2 linked regions of the Tolumonas auensis DSM 9187 genome follow. The protein of the gene in region 1 binds, or shares a complex with, the protein of each later gene. Links are inferred from orthologs where the notes say so. Each region holds a gene or a part of one and is shown on either strand. Other genes may lie near its edges. The genes, in order: tsaD and tsaB.

Region 1 (8,555 bases):
CTGCGGCAGGAATACGAAGCGTAAATCTTTACCGTCCTGCAGACCAGGCAGCGCGTTTTCCAGCGCACGCCATGCGGCTTCGCGCCCCGCATTATCACCGTCATAACAACAAACGACTTCTGATGTAGTACGGAACAGCAGATGCATATGATCAGCGGTAGTCGAGGTACCTAGCGAGGCAACCGCATAATCGACGCCAAACTGTGCCAGTGCCACTACATCCATATAGCCTTCGACGATCAGGATGCGGGCAGGTGTACGGTGACGCTCTTTGACCTGATACAGGCCAAACAGTTCTTTACCTTTATGAAAAATGGGCGTTTCCGGCGAGTTGAGATATTTAGGTGTCCCATCGCCCAGTACGCGACCACCAAAACCAATCACCCGGCCACGACGATCGCGGATCGGAAACATGATCCGATCCCGGAAACGATCATAGCTACCACCGCCGTCACGGCCTATCAGCATGCCGAGTTCAATCAGCTGAGCTTCGGTTGCAGCGGAACGCACCAGTGTCTGGCGTAAGCCGTCCCAGCCACCAGGGGCATAGCCGATCGCAAATTGTTTTACGATCTCACCGGTAAGGCCTCGCCCTTTCAGATAGTCGATCGCCTGCGGGGCAGTTTTCAATTGATTCTGGAAATAACGTGTAGCCCATTCCATCAGTTGATAGTGATCGGCAGAAGGTGCCGGTCCCTGACTGTGAAATGGTTGATCGTTCGGTACGGTTAATCCATGCAGATTAGCCAGTTCACCAACTGCATCCGGGAAGTTCAGCCCGTCGTACTCCATCATAAAACCAATGGCGTTACCGTGCGCACCACAGCCAAAGCAGTGATAAAACTGTTTTTCCGGACTGACAGAGAATGAGGGTGATTTTTCGTTATGAAACGGGCAGCAGGCCTGGTAATTCTTGCCGGCTTTTTTAAGATGAACGCGACTATCGATTAACTCGACAATGTCGGTTCGATTTAGCAGATCATCAATGAAGGATTGCGGGATTTTACCAGCCATCTGAATTCCATCTGCCAATAGAATAAGCCGCGCAATCAAAAGAATGCGCGGCTTATCAAGAAAACTTAACGGTCTGTAGAATTAGTACAGACGGTTACGACGTGCGTTTTCGCGAGCCAGTTTCTTCATGTGACGCTTAACCGCAGACGCTTTAGCACGTTTACGGATAGTAGTTGGCTTTTCGTAGAATTCGCGGCTACGAACGTCAGACAGAACACCTGCTTTTTCGCAAGAGCGTTTGAAGCGACGCAGAGCTACGTCGAATGGCTCGTTTTCACGTACTTTAATAACTGGCATGTGCCTTTCACCTCGGTGTGAATGTTTTTCTGGCTGAAAGTCAGCCTTACTAAAAATGGTGCCGAATTTTAATCCTATGCATGGGGGTATGTAAACCCCGATCAGAACAAGCTGGAGTAAAAAACCGCTGAAATGTACCATAGCGCATAATAATCGGTGGGAATTTTACCGGAGTAACCGAAAAATGCGGGTATTAGGTATCGAAACATCCTGTGATGAAACCGGGATCGCGATCTTCGACGATCAACATGGGATCCTCGCGCATCAACTATATAGTCAGATTAAATTACATGCCGATTATGGTGGCGTGGTGCCGGAACTGGCCAGTCGTGATCATATCCGCAAAACATTACCGCTGATTGAAGCTGCGATGCAGCAGGCGGGTTGTCGATCCGAGGATCTGGACGGGATCGCCTATACAGCGGGTCCTGGTTTAGTCGGTGCATTGCTGGTCGGTGCGACGATTGCCCGATCTCTGGCGATGGCATGGAATAAACCGGCAATACCGGTCCATCATATGGAAGGTCATCTGCTGGCACCGATGCTGGAAGAACGGGTACCGGAGTTTCCTTTTATTGCGTTGCTGGTATCCGGCGGGCATACCCTGCTGGTGCGGGTGGATGGCATTGGTCACTATCAGATCCTGGGTGAATCGGTGGATGATGCGGCCGGTGAAGCCTTTGATAAAACAGCCAAATTACTGGGGCTGGATTATCCAGGGGGTTCTGCATTGTCAAAACTGGCTGAGCAGGGGACGGCTGGCCGTTTTGTGTTTCCGCGTCCGATGACAGATCGTCCGGGGCTGGATTTCAGCTTTTCCGGCCTGAAAACCTTCGCTGCGAATACCATTCGTAGTCAGGGAAGTGATGATCAGACGCGGGCTGATATTGCTCATGCTTTTCAGACAGCGGTAGTCGATACACTGGCAATCAAATGTAAACGTGCGTTGCAGGCGACGGGTCTGAAACGACTGGTCATTGCCGGTGGGGTCAGTGCCAATAAAGAATTACGCAGCCAGCTTGCAGAGCTGATGCATAAGCTCGGTGGCGAGGTGTTTTATCCGCGTCCGGAGTTCTGTACTGATAACGGTGCCATGATTGCGTTTGCCGGTATGCAACGTCTGAAAGCCGGACATACTACCGGTCTGGAAATTGTGGTGCAGCCACGCTGGAATCTGGAAACGCTAGCGCCGGTGACGTTTTAACGGATGGCGTGACCAGACCTGCGGCTCGTGGCCTTGCAGCAAACGGCTGATGTTCTCGTGATGACGCAGAATGATCAGGCAACAAAGCATGGCCACGGGCAGGGTATATTCCGGCTTCAGGCAGTAGGTGTAGAGTGGTGCCAGCAACGCCGCACCAATTGCCGCCAGTGAAGAGTAGCCGGTGAACAGCAAAACAATCAGCCAGGTCACAATCATAAAACTGCCCATATCCAGCCCGAGTGGCAGTAGTGCACCGAGCGCTGTTGCTACTCCTTTGCCTCCCCGGAAATGAAAGTAGAGCGGATACATATGTCCCAGACAGGCTGCAATACCGATAAATCCGAGATAAAGCGGTGGAATGCCCAGATACCAGGCCAGATAAACCGGAATGGTGCCTTTAAGCATATCCAGCAGAAAGACTATCAGCGCTGCCAGCCGGTTTCCGGAACGGAGCACATTGGTTGCACCAGGGTTGTGTGAGCCATATTCACGGGGATCCGGCAAATCACAAAGACGGCTAATCAATACTGCGTTACTGACTGAACCCAGCAGATAGGCTATACCTGACATGGCGAAAGTGAGAGCGAGCATAAGTCTCCTGACGTTGTTCGCGGGCACTATTTTTCTATCGGCGCTGGCTGGAGTATGATCCCTACCAGATACCCACGTTCCAGATTAGCAGAATTAGGATAAAACATGGATAAAGTCTTTATCGATCATCTTGAAGTCTACTGCACAATTGGTGTGTATGAGTGGGAAAAGCAGATCACCCAGAAACTGGTGCTGGATCTGGAAATGGATTTTGACACTCAGGCTGCCGGTGAGCAGGATGATATGTCACTGGCACTGGATTATGCGGCGGTGTCTAAGCGTGTGACCGATATGATCAGTACCTGTCCGATTGGATTGGTAGAAGCTGTGGCGGAACAGACCGCGCAGCTGTTACTCAGTGAGTTTCCTGTTTTACGGGTACGGGTACGGGTGACGAAGCCGGGTGCGGTGGTCAATGCCCGTGGTGTCGGGGTTGAGATCGTGCGGGAGGCATAATGGCCCGTATCTATATCGGTGTCGGTTCTAACATCGAGCGGGAGCATTACCTGCGGGCGGGCTGGCAGGCGTTGCAACAGGTGTTCTCTGCCTGTCGTTGTTCAACCGTATATGAAAGTGACGCGGTAGGTTTTGATGGCGCGCCTTTTTATAATCTGGTGATCGCAGCTGAAACCTCAATCAGTGTGGCTGAAGTGGCGGCACAATTGCGGGCGATTGAGTTTGCGCATGGCCGTCCGGCTGATGCACGCAAATTTTCCGGCCGGACGCTGGATCTGGATCTGCTGGCTTATGATGAACTGGTGATCGCGGCTCCGGTCGAGTTACCACGCAGCGAGATCCTGCATAATGCGTTTGTACTGCGACCGTTTGCCGAGCTGGCACCACAATGGCGGCATCCGCTGGCTGAGATGACCCTGGCTGAATTGTGGCGTGAATATGATGCCAGTCGCCAGCCATTGCGGGCAGTCGCCTTTGACTGGCGTTAAAGCCTTATTTATCGTTCCAGCGACAATGCACATCACGGATGGCAAAAATACGGCGGCGACTTAACTGCAGCCGTATTGCCTCACCGGTATAACCTGCCTCCACGATGGGTTTTACCGCCACAGCTACCGCAGCGTCGTAAGCCTGTTGTACATATTCCGGTTCCGGATATTCCCGTTCGGCAAAGCCCTGACGGCCATAAAAGTCAGCCTGACAGCAGAGTAACAGTTGCGATAAGCGTTCCGGTTTTCGCCAGACATCCAGACGATCAAATAATTTCAGCATCGTTGCCGGGCGCAACTGCAATGCGGTGTGCACTAATGAATGTAACTCACTGACCAAAATCGCCAGATCGCGACAGTCATTCGGCACTTTCAGCCGTTTACACAGTTCCCGGATCAACGGTGTGCCACGTTCACCGTGCCCATGGTGACTGGGAAGAATATGAGCCGGTGTCTGCGCTTTACCTAAATCGTGACAAAGGGTTGCGAAGCGGACTGCCAGCTGTTCACTGCGCTGGCTGGCCTCACGCAATGCCATCATCACATGAATGCCGGTATCGACTTCCGGATGCCAGTCCGGGCGTGCCGGTATGCCAAACAGGGCATCCACTTCCGGTAGCAGCACATTCAAGGCTTCACAATCATGCAGGATCTCGAAAAAGATCTGCGGATTTCGTCCGGATAATACTTTTTCAATTTCTTTCCAGATCCGTTCCGGTGTCAGATGATTAAGCTCACCACTACGGCTGAGCTTGCGCATTAAGGCCAGCGTTTCCGGGGCAATATAAAAACCGAGATGATGGAAGCGGGCTGCGAAACGGGCAACCCGTAATACGCGCAGCGGATCTTCACTGAAAGCGGGAGAAATATGTCGCAGAACGCGGTTATTGAGATCGCTGATCCCGCCATAAGGATCGTAAAGCTGGCCGTCCTGATCTTGCGCAATCGCATTAATGGTCAGATCACGGCGCAGCAGATCCTGCTCCAGCGTGACGTCCGGTGCGGCATAACAGGCAAAACCGGTGTAGCCTTTGCCTTGTTTGCGTTCAATTCTGGCCAGTGCATACTCTTCTTTCGTTTGCGGATGCAGAAATACGGGAAAATCACGTCCGACCGGCTGATAACCCAGATCTAATAAAGTCTGCGCTTCGCTGCCAACGACGACATAATCCCGCTCGGTCACTGGCAATCCTAACAGGGTGTCACGTACCGCACCGCCCACCAGATATATCTGCACTTATTCATACCTCTCGTTTCTCAGCTCGGATTATAGCGTGCTTTTGACTTCATTCGTGCTGCGGATTACTCTGCAATGAGTACTTACGGGATTAGCTGATTATGTATAAAGCATTTTTTAATCTGACGGATAATCCGTTTTCGATATCGCCGAATCCTAAATACCTCTATATGAGTGAACGTCATGCTGAAGCATTGACGCATTTATTATACGGTTTGCGTGATGGTGGCGGATTTGTACTGCTTACCGGTGAAGTCGGAACAGGAAAAACGACGGTTTCCCGTTGCCTGCGACAGCAGTTGCCGGAAGATACCGATCTGGCGTTTATCCTGAATCCGGCACTTTCAACAGAGGATATGCTGGCTTCCATTTGTGATGCATTCCACCTCACTTACCCGCAACCAGTCAGTCTGAAAGCGTTGTTTGATACGTTGCATCATTTTCTGCTGCAGAATCATCAGGCCGGACGGCGTACGCTGCTGGTGATTGATGAAGCCCAGCATCTGATGCCGGAAGTATTGGAGCAATTGCGATTGCTGACCAATATGGAAACGGATGATGCCAAACTGCTGCAGATTGTGCTGATTGGGCAGCCGGAATTACAGCAGCTTTTACGCCAGCCGTTATTGCGTCAGCTGGCACAACGGATCACGGCGCGTTATCACCTGCTGCCGCTGGATCTGAATGACGTAGATTCTTATGTCCGCTTCCGGATGCAGGTAGCCGGCAGCCTGCAGCCTGTCTTTACACCGTCAGCCATCAGAGCATTGCATCGCTTAAGTGGCGGGATCCCGCGTGTCATCAATCTTATCTGTGAACGAGCATTACTCGGTGCGTATGCGGCAGGATGCGAACGGATCAATGATAAATTACTGGCGCAGGCCGCCTATGAAGCAACGGGTGTCCGGGATGAAGGCAGTACCCGTTCTGTGCTGTCTTTTTCGCTGGTGGGGGTGTTAATGCTGGCTGCTGGCTGGTTTGGCTGGCAGCAGTGGGGGGTCTTGCCGCAACCTCCGGTGAAAAAAGTTTCTGTACCGGTGACGTTGCCGCCGGATGCCAACCTGCTTAAACATTTTGATCGTGTTATTGCGGAAGCCGATTATGAAGATCAGGCTATGCAGCAGTTGTATCGTGTCTGGGGTTTTGAAGCTGCTATTGATGAGGCGTCTTGTGATGCCGCGCAGCGAGTGAATCTGAGCTGTGTACAGGAATTTGGAACGCTGGATGATCTTCTGAAACTGAATTATCCGGCGGTTGTTCATTTGACGGAAGAAGATGGACGGGAAATCTATGCTGTCGTACTGCATGTTGCTGATGGACAAGCGGATTTACTGCTGGGTAGCGAGCGTTGGCAGGTCTCTGTGGAATGGTTAAATAAAGTCTGGGGACAAGGCTACACGTTCCTTTGGCAATTACCCGAGAGCGGTCATACGGTGATTTCGAAACGCAGTGGTGTGGCGGATGTCCGGTGGCTGGAAGCGGCTGTCAGTCAGGCATTACGTTTGCCTGTCCGCAATAAAGTGTCGCGTTTTGATGCGCAACTGACAGACAAAGTCCGTCAGTTCCAGAAACAGGAAGGGCTGGTTGAGGATGGCGTTGCCGGTGAGCAAACGTTACTGCGGCTAGTTATCCGCAGTCAGAAAGCGGTTCCCCGGCTGAACGGACGTATTCCGGCACAACAAACGGTTAGTAACAGTGATGAGATAGAAAATACGGGAGGAGATAGCTAATGTCATTACTCACTTCGGCCTCCCGCCAGGCAAAACGGGTAGAACAAGCGCACTTTTTTATGCCGGAACGGCTGCATGGTGAGCGGGGTAGCAAAGCCAGCTGGCTAGTCTGGTTGCTGGGGTTACCGGTTTGTGCGGTGCTGGGCGCTGCAACAAATTATGGCTGGCACTTATTGCACAATGAACCTGTGGTACAGCGGGTGGAAGTGCCGCACCCTACAGAGTTGCCATTTAAACCACTGAACCAGAATTATGAATTCGTGACGGAACCACTGCCAGAGGCAGAAGAACAGAATCTGGCGATGATTGACCCAGCGGCTCTCCCTCTTCCTGCTGAACAACCGGCAGCAGAGGAAGCGGATACCCGGAGTTCTCTGGAAAAACGTTTTATGCAGGCAGTTAATGAGACGGTTCAGTCTGAGCCTCCGGTAGTGCGGGCTCCGGCCACCGCTTCGTCGGATGCAACACCATTGGGGGCATTACCTCCCCGAATCAGTCAGCAGGTGCCGGCCATGAAATATGGTGCACATGTCTATTCCTCAATACCGGCTAGCCGCACGATCAATATCAATGGCCGGGATTATCATGAAGGCGATGAAGTTGTCAGCGGTGTGGTGTTATTACGCATCGAATCCGAAGCCAGTATTTTTCGGGTTGGCTCGCAAAGTTTTAGTTTAAATGCGCTGACTGACTGGCAGGGCTATTGAAAGCATGATCTGGCGGGTGCACTATAAACTATTGAGTTAAAAGGTAAATGAACCGATGTTAACGGATGATTTACACAGAAGGCCGGAGAGACCTGCATGAGCAATGAAGTTGAACTGAAGTTTCTGGTCACCGACGATGTATTTTCGTATCTGGAACAGGTACTGAGTTCACTGGGTGCGAAAGAACAACAAGATCAACAGCTGGAAAATATCTATTTTGATACAGCCGATCAGCAGTTGCGGGCGCTCGATTGTGGTCTGCGGATCCGTACTTATAGCGGTAAACACGAACAGACGATTAAACTGGCCGGACAAGCTGTCGGGGGATTGCATCAACGGCCTGAATACACATTGCCGAGTAATAATCCCTGGCCTGATTTACGGGCCTTTCCGGCGGAGATATGGCCGGAAGGGACCGATGTCGGTTTGCTGCAACAATCATTAACCACGCTGTTTCGCACCGATTTTCATCGCAGAACATGGACTGTTGCCCTGCAGGACGACTCTCTGATTGAGATTGCCTATGACATTGGTTCTATCGATGCCAATGGCCAGAACGAACCCATCAATGAAGTTGAACTGGAAATTGTCTCCGGTCCGGTAGCACCGCTGTTTAAACTGGCAGAATTACTCGTAACGCGTCCCGGCTGGCAACTGGGTTGTGCTTCCAAGGCGCAACGTGGTTACCGGCTTGCAGGTCTGAGCGCCGAGCCGGATGTTCGCCGAATGGGGTTTGTACCTGTTACCCCGGAACAGACGGCAGAAGAAGGATTAATCACCGCATTACAGTATGCGTTGCGCCACTGGCAGTATCATGAACAGCTTTATATG
Region 2 (8,737 bases), 1.8 Mb from region 1 along the record:
CTTGACCAACATAAACTTTTCTGTCTTTCAGTGACAACATAAGTGGACTATCATCTTTGTTTATTGATGACTTGAAAAGTAAGTTATCTAAAGGACTATCGGATAAAATATTTGCAATAACGAATAGTTTAGTATCTTTAAAAAACTTTGAGCCTTTGGCGTGGTGTTTAATGCATAGTCGTATGTAGGATAAGAAAGACCAAATTGGCGGAATAAATAATGTTGAAATCGATATAACAATGACCCAAGTTAGAGTGTAAATATCATTGCTATTGTTTTTCTCTGCAGTTGTCGATTTTATCAATTCTTCTATATATAAAGGAATATCTATATTAATTGCATGTGAGGCAATAAAAAATGAGGACGGAAAATACTTATTGATCAACAAGCAACTTGCTGATGCTATAAAAAGACAAGTGATTCCCAGTGTTGCACATTTAAGATATAAATATTGACCTTCATATCTATGTAGTTTGTATTTATATATTGGATGTATGTGACAAAGAAAAAAGCCACTAATCAAAATCGGAAGAGTTAGCAATAAAAACATTTATACTTTTACTTATTTTCTATAACAATGTTGGCTGCTTTTTTGTAAAGCTCTTTGAATTTTGGATCTTGTCTGATTTGTTGTACATCAATCATGACGGTACCTCTACCAACCACCCTTGCTGATTGGGCTCTGTTGGAGCTATTCACTAGCTCAATAATACGTTGTTCATTCTCACTTGGAGCTAAGCCAAGCCATCTAAGCACATTAGTCATGCTGTGAACCTCTCTATTATGAATCTTCTACCTGATGATAGTTTGTTCGAGGCATCTGAGCAAGTTAAGCTTTTTTCTAACAATTTATTATCCCGCCTTATTCCGTATAACCCCCCAAATAAGCCACTTTCCCGGAATGTCTCCGCATTTCCCCTGCATATTTTTCATCAGGGCATAGCTACCGCAGGACCACAAAATGCGATCGGGGGGCCTGATATAACTATCAGGAGATAAATTTATCCTACGCCCGTTCAGGTCTGGTTTCAAATGAGAGTTTTGGTAAAGTTTGCTTCAGCACAGGCAAAGCGTGCAGGGTGTGAATGCAGTAAGCGGGGGAGTCGCAATCTGGCTAAATCCTGCCCGCACGGCGTGTGATACTAGGCGGAGAGCTGGATGACTGATGTTGCGCCCGGTTTAAATCCGTCACCGCCAGCGCAATCACTTTTACGTGTTGCAAACCATGAGCAAGCATTGTCATACAATTTCTCCTGAATGGAGACAGTGGACTATTTAGGTTTGTGCTATCTCATGTTGCTGGCACCAGGATAGACTCAAGCTCTGATAATGATGAAACCTGATAGTGCGGTTTGATACCCGCTGGCTCGGGCTTATTGTCTGCATTGACCCAGCATGTATGCAGTCCGGCATTGAGACCACCCAAGATGTCCGAATCAGGATTATCACCCACCATGAGCACACGCTCGCGCGACGGATGCCCCATAGTAGAAAGCGCATGTTCAAAAATATCAGGATGGGGTTTGGCGACACCCACCTGTTCTGAAATGATCAGTACATCGAAATAGTCCCGGAACCCGGTGCGCTCAAGGCGAACCTGCTGAAGTTCAGTAAAACCATTCGTGATAATGCCGAGTTTTACCTTGCCTCGGAGTGTATTCAGTAAATTGGTGGCACCATCCAGCGGTGCACAGATATCAGCCATCGCTGACAGAAAGGCGCTATTTAATGCTTTCGGCGTTTCATCCAGTCGCTGTGCCCAGGTTTGAAAACGTTGATACTGGAGCTGCGTGGCGGATATTTTTCCATCCTGATACTGAACCCAGAGCGGTTTGTTAACCTGTTGATATTCCGAGAAATCAGCATCAGAAAAATCGACGCCAAAACGCGAAAACATGAGTTTTAAACCACGGAAGGCGTCGAACTCAAAAAGTGTCTCGTCTGCATCGAACAATATCCATTCATAAGATGTCATCTACTACCTCTGTAATCATGTCTTGTGGTTATGTCTGGATGCCACGTCAAAGCAGCATATTGAAACATTGTCAGAAGTCGAAAGCGAATGGATGATGTTATCTTTTTGGTATGCACTTTTGATGAAATTCATCGACTAACTCAATATCTACTATTCAGTAATCGGACAGCTTCATAACGGCTGAACTTTGCTTTGCTGATTTTGTTAAATTTTTCAGTTTAAACGTTCAACAATTGTATGTTGCTGATTTTCTTTTACAAAACTTTCAGCGAAATCAGAATTATCAAATTCTAAAATATATTCCTTTGTGCTGAACTTAGTCTTATGTATTGGAATTTGTTTTCGAAGAAAGCGACTGAATAACACATAAGCGACAAAAATAACTAATATATAAGGAACGGATATATCGGAAAAACTATTATTAATTAGCTGCAACGGCAATGTTATAAGGAAAATGCTGAATAACGTAGTTGCAAAATAGGACACTAGACGTACTAAAGTCATTGTCCCACAGCTATCAACAGACAAGTTAGCCAGAGCCAGCCATTTTGCATGTTTTTCACAGACAAAGTATTCAAGCTGCGGATCAATTTTGGTTATCTTCGTTGTGAGTTTGTTTTCTAACGAGGTTACATTCTTCAGATGCTGAGTATCCCCGCACTTGGCACAGGCATGGGGCCAGGTGATTTCATAAATATTTGCAACTTTGACTTTTTTGCTCATGATTTACAACGACTAGTGAAATTACATCGATTGTATCACTATGTGGAATACATTCGGTTATTGCTCCGCTGGAAAAGTGGCCGTTGTCAAACTCTCACCCAAAACCAGCCAATATTACAATTTATTGCTACTGAAGATAAGCTTTAAACCCAGTAAAGCCATCACGGAACCAGCCGTAGTATCAAAGAAGGCTTTGAACTTCAGATAGGTTTTTCTTGGTGCTTCAGACGACAGAACAAACGCAACAATCACATACCAGCCAGCATCAACGCACCAGTAATTGCTAACAACGACATATAGCTCTGCATGGTTTATTTACCTCATTGAATTATTGAGCAACAAAGATCAAATCCTGTGTGTTAAATCCAGCATCAGCCGCTTTTTGTATTAACTGCTTTTTAACCATATCTGAAAGCGATGGAGTTCGGGATAGGATCCAGAGATATGAATGATTAGGGCCAGATACAACAGCATATTGATAGTTGTCGTGGTCTAGTTCAAAGATCGCGTAGGTGCCATAAAAAGGCCGGAAGAATGAGACCTTGAGTAAACCATTGTTTGGCGAGTCAATGAAATAAGCAACCCCCGTCGCTTCTTGCCACTGTTTATCTTGTTCTGAATAGCCGCGATTGATGACTTTTACGCTGCCATTATCGTTTAATGAGTATTCAGCTGTTACTTTGTTTAAACCTCGTTCAAAAGAATGATCAAGTCGGGCGATTTCATACCATTTACCCAGATAACGGGTTAAATCGAAATTTTCGACTGGCTTCACCTTATCCGGGAGCTGCGTACAGCCAACACAAAGAAGCAACATAGAAATGATTAAATTACGCATAGGGCTTGTTTCCTGATGGCCTGATGTTTAATTAAACGGTAGCACATAGTGCCGTCCAGTGAGCGAATGCGAACGTGTCTGAATTATTTGTCAGATTTCAGAGTGTTTACTTCAGAGGCATACCATTTGTTGTTGAAATCATCGAATTGAGCCTGTAATGACGCATCGGTATCTGTTGTTTGAGAATACGGATTTGCACCATCAAGATTTTGCACGTGAGCGATAAAGCTTTTGATTGTGGCTGATGGGTCACTTGGGTTTGAATTTGTTGCTAGTTTTTGAAAGTAATCACCGGGCAAAATAAACTTTGCATTGCCTTTGTAAGCAAGGATAACTTGCTGATATTTTTTGTCTTTATTTACTATTGCAAAATCAATCAGCACAGAAAAAACGTCTGAAGCACTGGCGTTTTCAACATTCATCACATCAAAAATAACTTTAGATGGAGCAATAAAGTTGTAGTAATACGAGTGAATCTGAATGCCTTGATAAGCTTCATTACGTTCTAAAACTTTGACAAGAGGGCCTTCAAGGTTGATGTAATTGTAGCCATAGATACCGGCCGGAATCAAAATTGCCAAAATCAAAAGTAATAATCTTTGCTTCATACAGAGTCCACGTTAAGTACTAAACCGACAGTCAGAGGTGCATTATAAGTAGAATAGGGCACGATGTTCGAGGCTAAAGACTTAACTTCTGCTGCATGAGGAAGCTCCTATCCGGTGTGCGCGCCCATGGGACGGGAAACAGAACCGTGACACATGCAGTTGAGCAGGCTTGTAAAGCCCGCTCTCACGGCGTGTGACAGTAGCCGGAGAGCAGGATAACTGATGATAAAATTACTTCTCTGTCGGTGAGCAGAACCAGAGCTTATTACCTTCGCTGTCTAAAAAACTGCCGACGTAAAAACCCTCATCAACTTCTTCGACCGGATCGGCAATCGTGACACCGTGTGCTTTTAAAAAGGCTTCGGTATCCGGGGCATAAGCCGTTGCCAGTGTGATCCGGGGGTTAGGATCCGCCGTCGGGGAGCCATACCAGTTCTCTTTTAGCATAAGAACGATATCTCCGATTGAATACCCCCTCAGAACGTTTCCTTCATAAGCAGGAGGAAGACCGAGTATCTCGCCATAAAAATGTTGCGCCCGGTTTAAATCCGTCACCGCCAGCGCAATCACTTTTACGTGTTGCAAACCATGAGCAAGCATTGTCATACAATTTCTCCTGAATGGAGACTGTGGGCTATTTAAGTATAATTCTTATTCGCACTTGCTCTGATGATTTTTCGGGTTTAAAGAGGGGGGTTGCGGATGTAATAACGAAAAGTTGTGCAGGGGCCGGACACCGAACGGGATGTGGTACAATCGCCCATCATTTTTTTCGTGCCGGGATCCGCTGTTGAATAACGATTATTTTGCTGAAAACGGGCTGCTGGCCAAGGCGATCCCCGGATTTGCTCCGCGTCAGGCGCAGGTTCACATGGCGGAGGCAGTCAGTAAGGCAATAGAAACTGCCGGTCGTTTGCTGGTAGAAGCAGGCACTGGTACGGGGAAAACCTTTGCCTATCTGGTTCCGGCACTGGATAGCGGCAAGCGGGTGATCATCAGCACCGGCTCCAAAGCATTGCAGGATCAACTCTACGAACGGGATTTACCGACGCTGCTGCTGGCGATGCAATATGGCAAGCCCGTTGCCCAGCTGAAAGGGCGTTCTAACTATCTTTGTACTTACCGGCTTGCCCTGCTTGAACAGGAGATGCACTTTCTGGCGGCGGATGTGTTTGCCGATTTGCCTAAAGTGCGTCAATTCAAAGCCCGGACGGTCAGCGGTGATGTAGCGGATATTCCGGGTTTACAGGAACAGGCGCCGATCCTGCCATTTGTGACCAGCACCAACGATAATTGCCTGGGGCGCGAATGCCCGGATTATGAAAACTGTTTTCTGGTCAAAGCCCGTCGTAAAGCACTCGATGCGCAGGTGGTGGTGATCAACCATCATCTGTTTTTTGCCGATATGTCAGTAAAAGACACCGGATTTGGCGAGTTGCTGCCGGATGCGGATGTTTATATCTTCGATGAAGCCCACCAGTTACCGGATATTGCCAGTCAGTATTTCGGAGAATCACTTTCCAGCCGTCAGCTGAGTGATGTTGCCGATGAATTGCGGCTGGCTTACCGGCTGGAAGCGAAGGATATGGCGCAACTGGGCAAGGCGGCGGATCGTCTGGTTCAGGATTGTCAGGCGATGCGTTTGGCATTCGGGGTGGATCCCTCCCGCGGTAATCTGCGTGATGTATTGGTGCAGCCCCAGATGCAACGTGAGCTGCAGCGCCTGAAAGAATCGATCAAGTTTTGTTATGACGTCTGCAAACTGGCGTTAGGGCGTGGTGAACAGATCAACAACTGTTTTGAGCGTCTGGCCGGTTTTCTGACCACGGTGGATCATGTCACGGCGATTACCGAAGCCGGGGCCGCATACTGGTATGAAACCACCAAGCGTCATTTCACGCTGAATGTTACCCCGTTGTCGATTGCGGAACGTTTCGCACAGGAAGTGATGCGGGTTGGTTGCAGCTGGATATTTACCTCGGCAACGCTCACGGTCGGTGAAGAGTTTGACTACTTTTCGCAGCGCATGGGCGTCGGTGATGCCGATACCTGCCTGCTGGACAGTCCGTTTGATTACGCCCACCAGTCTTTGCTTTGTGTACCGCGTAATCTGCCGGATACCTCTATCTATCAGCGTGCCACCCAGCTTGCCGAGCGGTTGCTGCCAGTGATTGAACAGGTGCCGGGCGGTTGCTTCTTCCTATGTACCAGCTATAACAGTGTCAATCAGATCGCACAGGTATTGCGCGATAAGCTGGATCGTACTGTGCTGGTGCAGGGGGATGATAACAAGCAGCGGATTCTGGCCGATTTTGTCGCCGACGGACATGCGGTGCTGGTAGCAACGTCATCCTTCTGGGAAGGGGTGGATGTCCGGGGGGCGGCATTGTCCTGTGTCATCATTGATAAGCTGCCATTCACCTCGCCGGATGAACCATTACTGAAAGCCCGCATGGAAGATTGCCGCATGCAGGGCGGCGATCCATTCCAGCAGTTACAATTGCCGGAAGCAGTAATTGTTCTGAAACAAGGAGTAGGGCGCCTGATCCGTGATTATCAGGATCGTGGTATCCTGATCCTCTGTGACCCGCGTCTGGTCAATAAACCGTATGGGGCGGCGTTTTTGAAAAGTTTACCGCCTATTCCGCGTTGCCGGGATATAACCCGTTTAACTGAATTCTGGAAATTGCCGGTCAGTGCACCGGTTATTACACAAGAAGAGCCAATAAGAGAGATTGAAGCGAATGAAAATTCTGGCGATTGATACAGCCACTGAAGGCTGTTCCGCAGCCTTATTATGGAACGATGCTGTATTAACCCGGGAGCAGGTGGCTCCGCAGGCTCATACCCGTTTGATTCTGCCGATGGTAAGTGAATTACTGGCTGAAGCCGGAGCCTCTTTATCCGGACTGGATGCCATTGCATTTGGCCGTGGGCCGGGCTCTTTTACCGGTGTCCGTATCGGTATCGGCGCGGCTCAGGGGCTGGCGTATGGTGCCGGTGTACCGCTGATTGGCGTTTCCACGTTACAGATGCTGGCACAGGGTGCATACCGCCGTCAGCAGGCTGAGAAAGCCGTTGCTGCGATAGATGCCAGAATGAATGAGATCTATATCGGTGCCTTTTTGCTGCGTGATGGTCTGATGCAATCCGTTGTCGATGAAGCCGTGATCCTGCCGGAACAGGCAGGCGAATATCTGAGCCAGTTTGAAGCTCAGCTAGCGAATGGCGTCGCAGTAGGCACTGGGTTTACCAGCTATACTGAACTGGCTGCTCAGTTAGGTTTGCAGCCTGCTGATAATGCACAGGAAGTAAACCTGCCATGGGCGCAGGACATGCTGCCGCAGGCGGTTGCCGCGTTCCGTGCCGGCGATTATTGCGAACCGGCGCTGGCATCACCGGTTTATCTGCGTGACAAGGTGACCTGGAAAAAACTGCCGGGTCGTGAGTAACTAGTGATCACTCTTTAAGCTGAGAACTGAATATGAAGTGGATTGCGTGCTTTCTTGCCCTGTTTCTGACCGCCTGCGCTAATAACAAGACCGGTTACTATGCCGATGATTCTGTGTTGATCCGTCAGCAGTTTGCTCAGATGGCACAACTGAATAATCCGCAGGGCTGGCAGGTAAAATGGAGCGGCGTTATCGCGCAAACCCGCAATCTGGCCTCGGGAACAGAGGTCGAGGTTGTTTATCTGCCGCTGGCTTATAACGGCATACCGCAGCAGGCAGAACAATCCCCCGGTCGTTTTATCGCGGTGTTTCCGCAACTGCTTGATCCGGTTTTATATGCCAAAGGCCGCAGCATAACGGTATCCGGTGCAACAGCACTTTCACGGGAAGGCAAAATTGGCGACATGCCTTACCGTTTTGCCGTGCTGAATGCGACGCAACATAAGCTCTGGCCAGTCGTAAAAGAGGTGGAAGTCCGTTATGAAGATCCGCTGTTTGATGACGGCTTTTATTTCCACCATCACCGCACCATAGTCCCTCGCTGAATTGTACCTCGCTGATTATTGATTTTGTGGCAGCGATCATCAATTGTTATCTGATTGTTGCCATTCTCTTCGCATCGTTCCATACTGCCTTTCACTTGTCGGAGTGCCCTAAGGGCTGAGACCGTTTATTCGGGATCCGTTGAACCTGATCAGGCTAGAACCTGCGAAGGGAAACAAGAGTTGCGCTCAGGAAGCAATTCCTCCTCAGATCACTTAAGATCTTTTGCTGCAAAACTCCCACTCAACGCAACTTCCGGCAAGCCATCCGATTTCTATTTAAGGTGAGCTTGCTATGTCGAAAAATTTAACTGCCCGTGAACGTCGTGATTCAGCGAAAGAGTATCTGTCTACGCTGGCAACCCAAACCTTCCCTAATTCAGATCGTGAATATCTGGAAGGCTCCCGTCCTGATATCCGTGTACCAATGCGTCGCATTCACCTTACCCCATCGCTGGTGGGCGGAACCAAGCAGGCGCCTGTCTATGAAGAAAATGCGCCGGTACTGGTTTATGACACTTCAGGTCCTTACGGCGATCCGGATCAGCAGGTTGATGTAACCCAGGGGCTTTTCCCGTTGCGTCAGAACTGGATCCTGG

The links.
Region 2: the proteins of tsaD (region 1) and tsaB are in contact, whole or in part, in a solved structure (PDB 4WQ4), measured with the Escherichia coli proteins. The link is inferred for Tolumonas auensis DSM 9187 from one-to-one orthologs.

Annotation. Positions count from the first base shown.
Region 1 is NC_012691.1:2,914,285-2,922,839, reverse strand. The notes cover bases 689-3,505. They hold tsaD (tRNA (adenosine(37)-N6)-threonylcarbamoyltransferase complex transferase subunit TsaD), read left to right. Parts: upstream 689-1,495; coding sequence 1,496-2,515; downstream 2,516-3,505. Other genes in these bases: folB (dihydroneopterin aldolase), read left to right, coding at 3,212-3,505; plsY (glycerol-3-phosphate 1-O-acyltransferase PlsY), read right to left, coding at 2,495-3,106; rpsU (30S ribosomal protein S21), read right to left, coding at 1,096-1,311; dnaG (DNA primase), read right to left, coding at 689-1,014. In the rest of the region: more of dnaG, read right to left, coding at 1-688; more of folB, read left to right, coding at 3,506-3,562; folK (2-amino-4-hydroxy-6-hydroxymethyldihydropteridine diphosphokinase), read left to right, coding at 3,562-4,050; TOLA_RS13555 (multifunctional CCA addition/repair protein), read right to left, coding at 4,055-5,287; TOLA_RS13550 (ExeA family protein), read left to right, coding at 5,389-7,017; TOLA_RS13545 (general secretion pathway protein GspB), read left to right, coding at 7,017-7,724; TOLA_RS13540 (CYTH and CHAD domain-containing protein), read left to right, coding at 7,821-8,555.
Region 2 is NC_012691.1:1,156,387-1,165,123, forward strand. Bases 5,739-8,737 are described here. They hold tsaB (tRNA (adenosine(37)-N6)-threonylcarbamoyltransferase complex dimerization subunit type 1 TsaB), read left to right. Parts: upstream 5,739-6,879; coding sequence 6,880-7,596; downstream 7,597-8,737. Other genes in these bases: yoaA (DNA repair helicase YoaA), read left to right, coding at 5,739-6,908; TOLA_RS05495 (Slp family lipoprotein), read left to right, coding at 7,629-8,141; thiC (phosphomethylpyrimidine synthase ThiC), read left to right, coding at 8,434-8,737. In the rest of the region: TOLA_RS05450 (hypothetical protein), read right to left, coding at 1-550; TOLA_RS05455 (hypothetical protein), read right to left, coding at 559-765; TOLA_RS16960 (hypothetical protein), read right to left, coding at 1,115-1,243; yjjG (pyrimidine 5'-nucleotidase), read right to left, coding at 1,292-1,975; TOLA_RS05465 (hypothetical protein), read right to left, coding at 2,189-2,698; TOLA_RS05470 (lipocalin family protein), read right to left, coding at 3,027-3,536; TOLA_RS05475 (hypothetical protein), read right to left, coding at 3,620-4,144; TOLA_RS05480 (VOC family protein), read right to left, coding at 4,376-4,750; more of yoaA, read left to right, coding at 4,935-5,738. UniProt on the Escherichia coli protein: Required for the formation of a threonylcarbamoyl group on adenosine at position 37 (t(6)A37) in tRNAs that read codons beginning with adenine.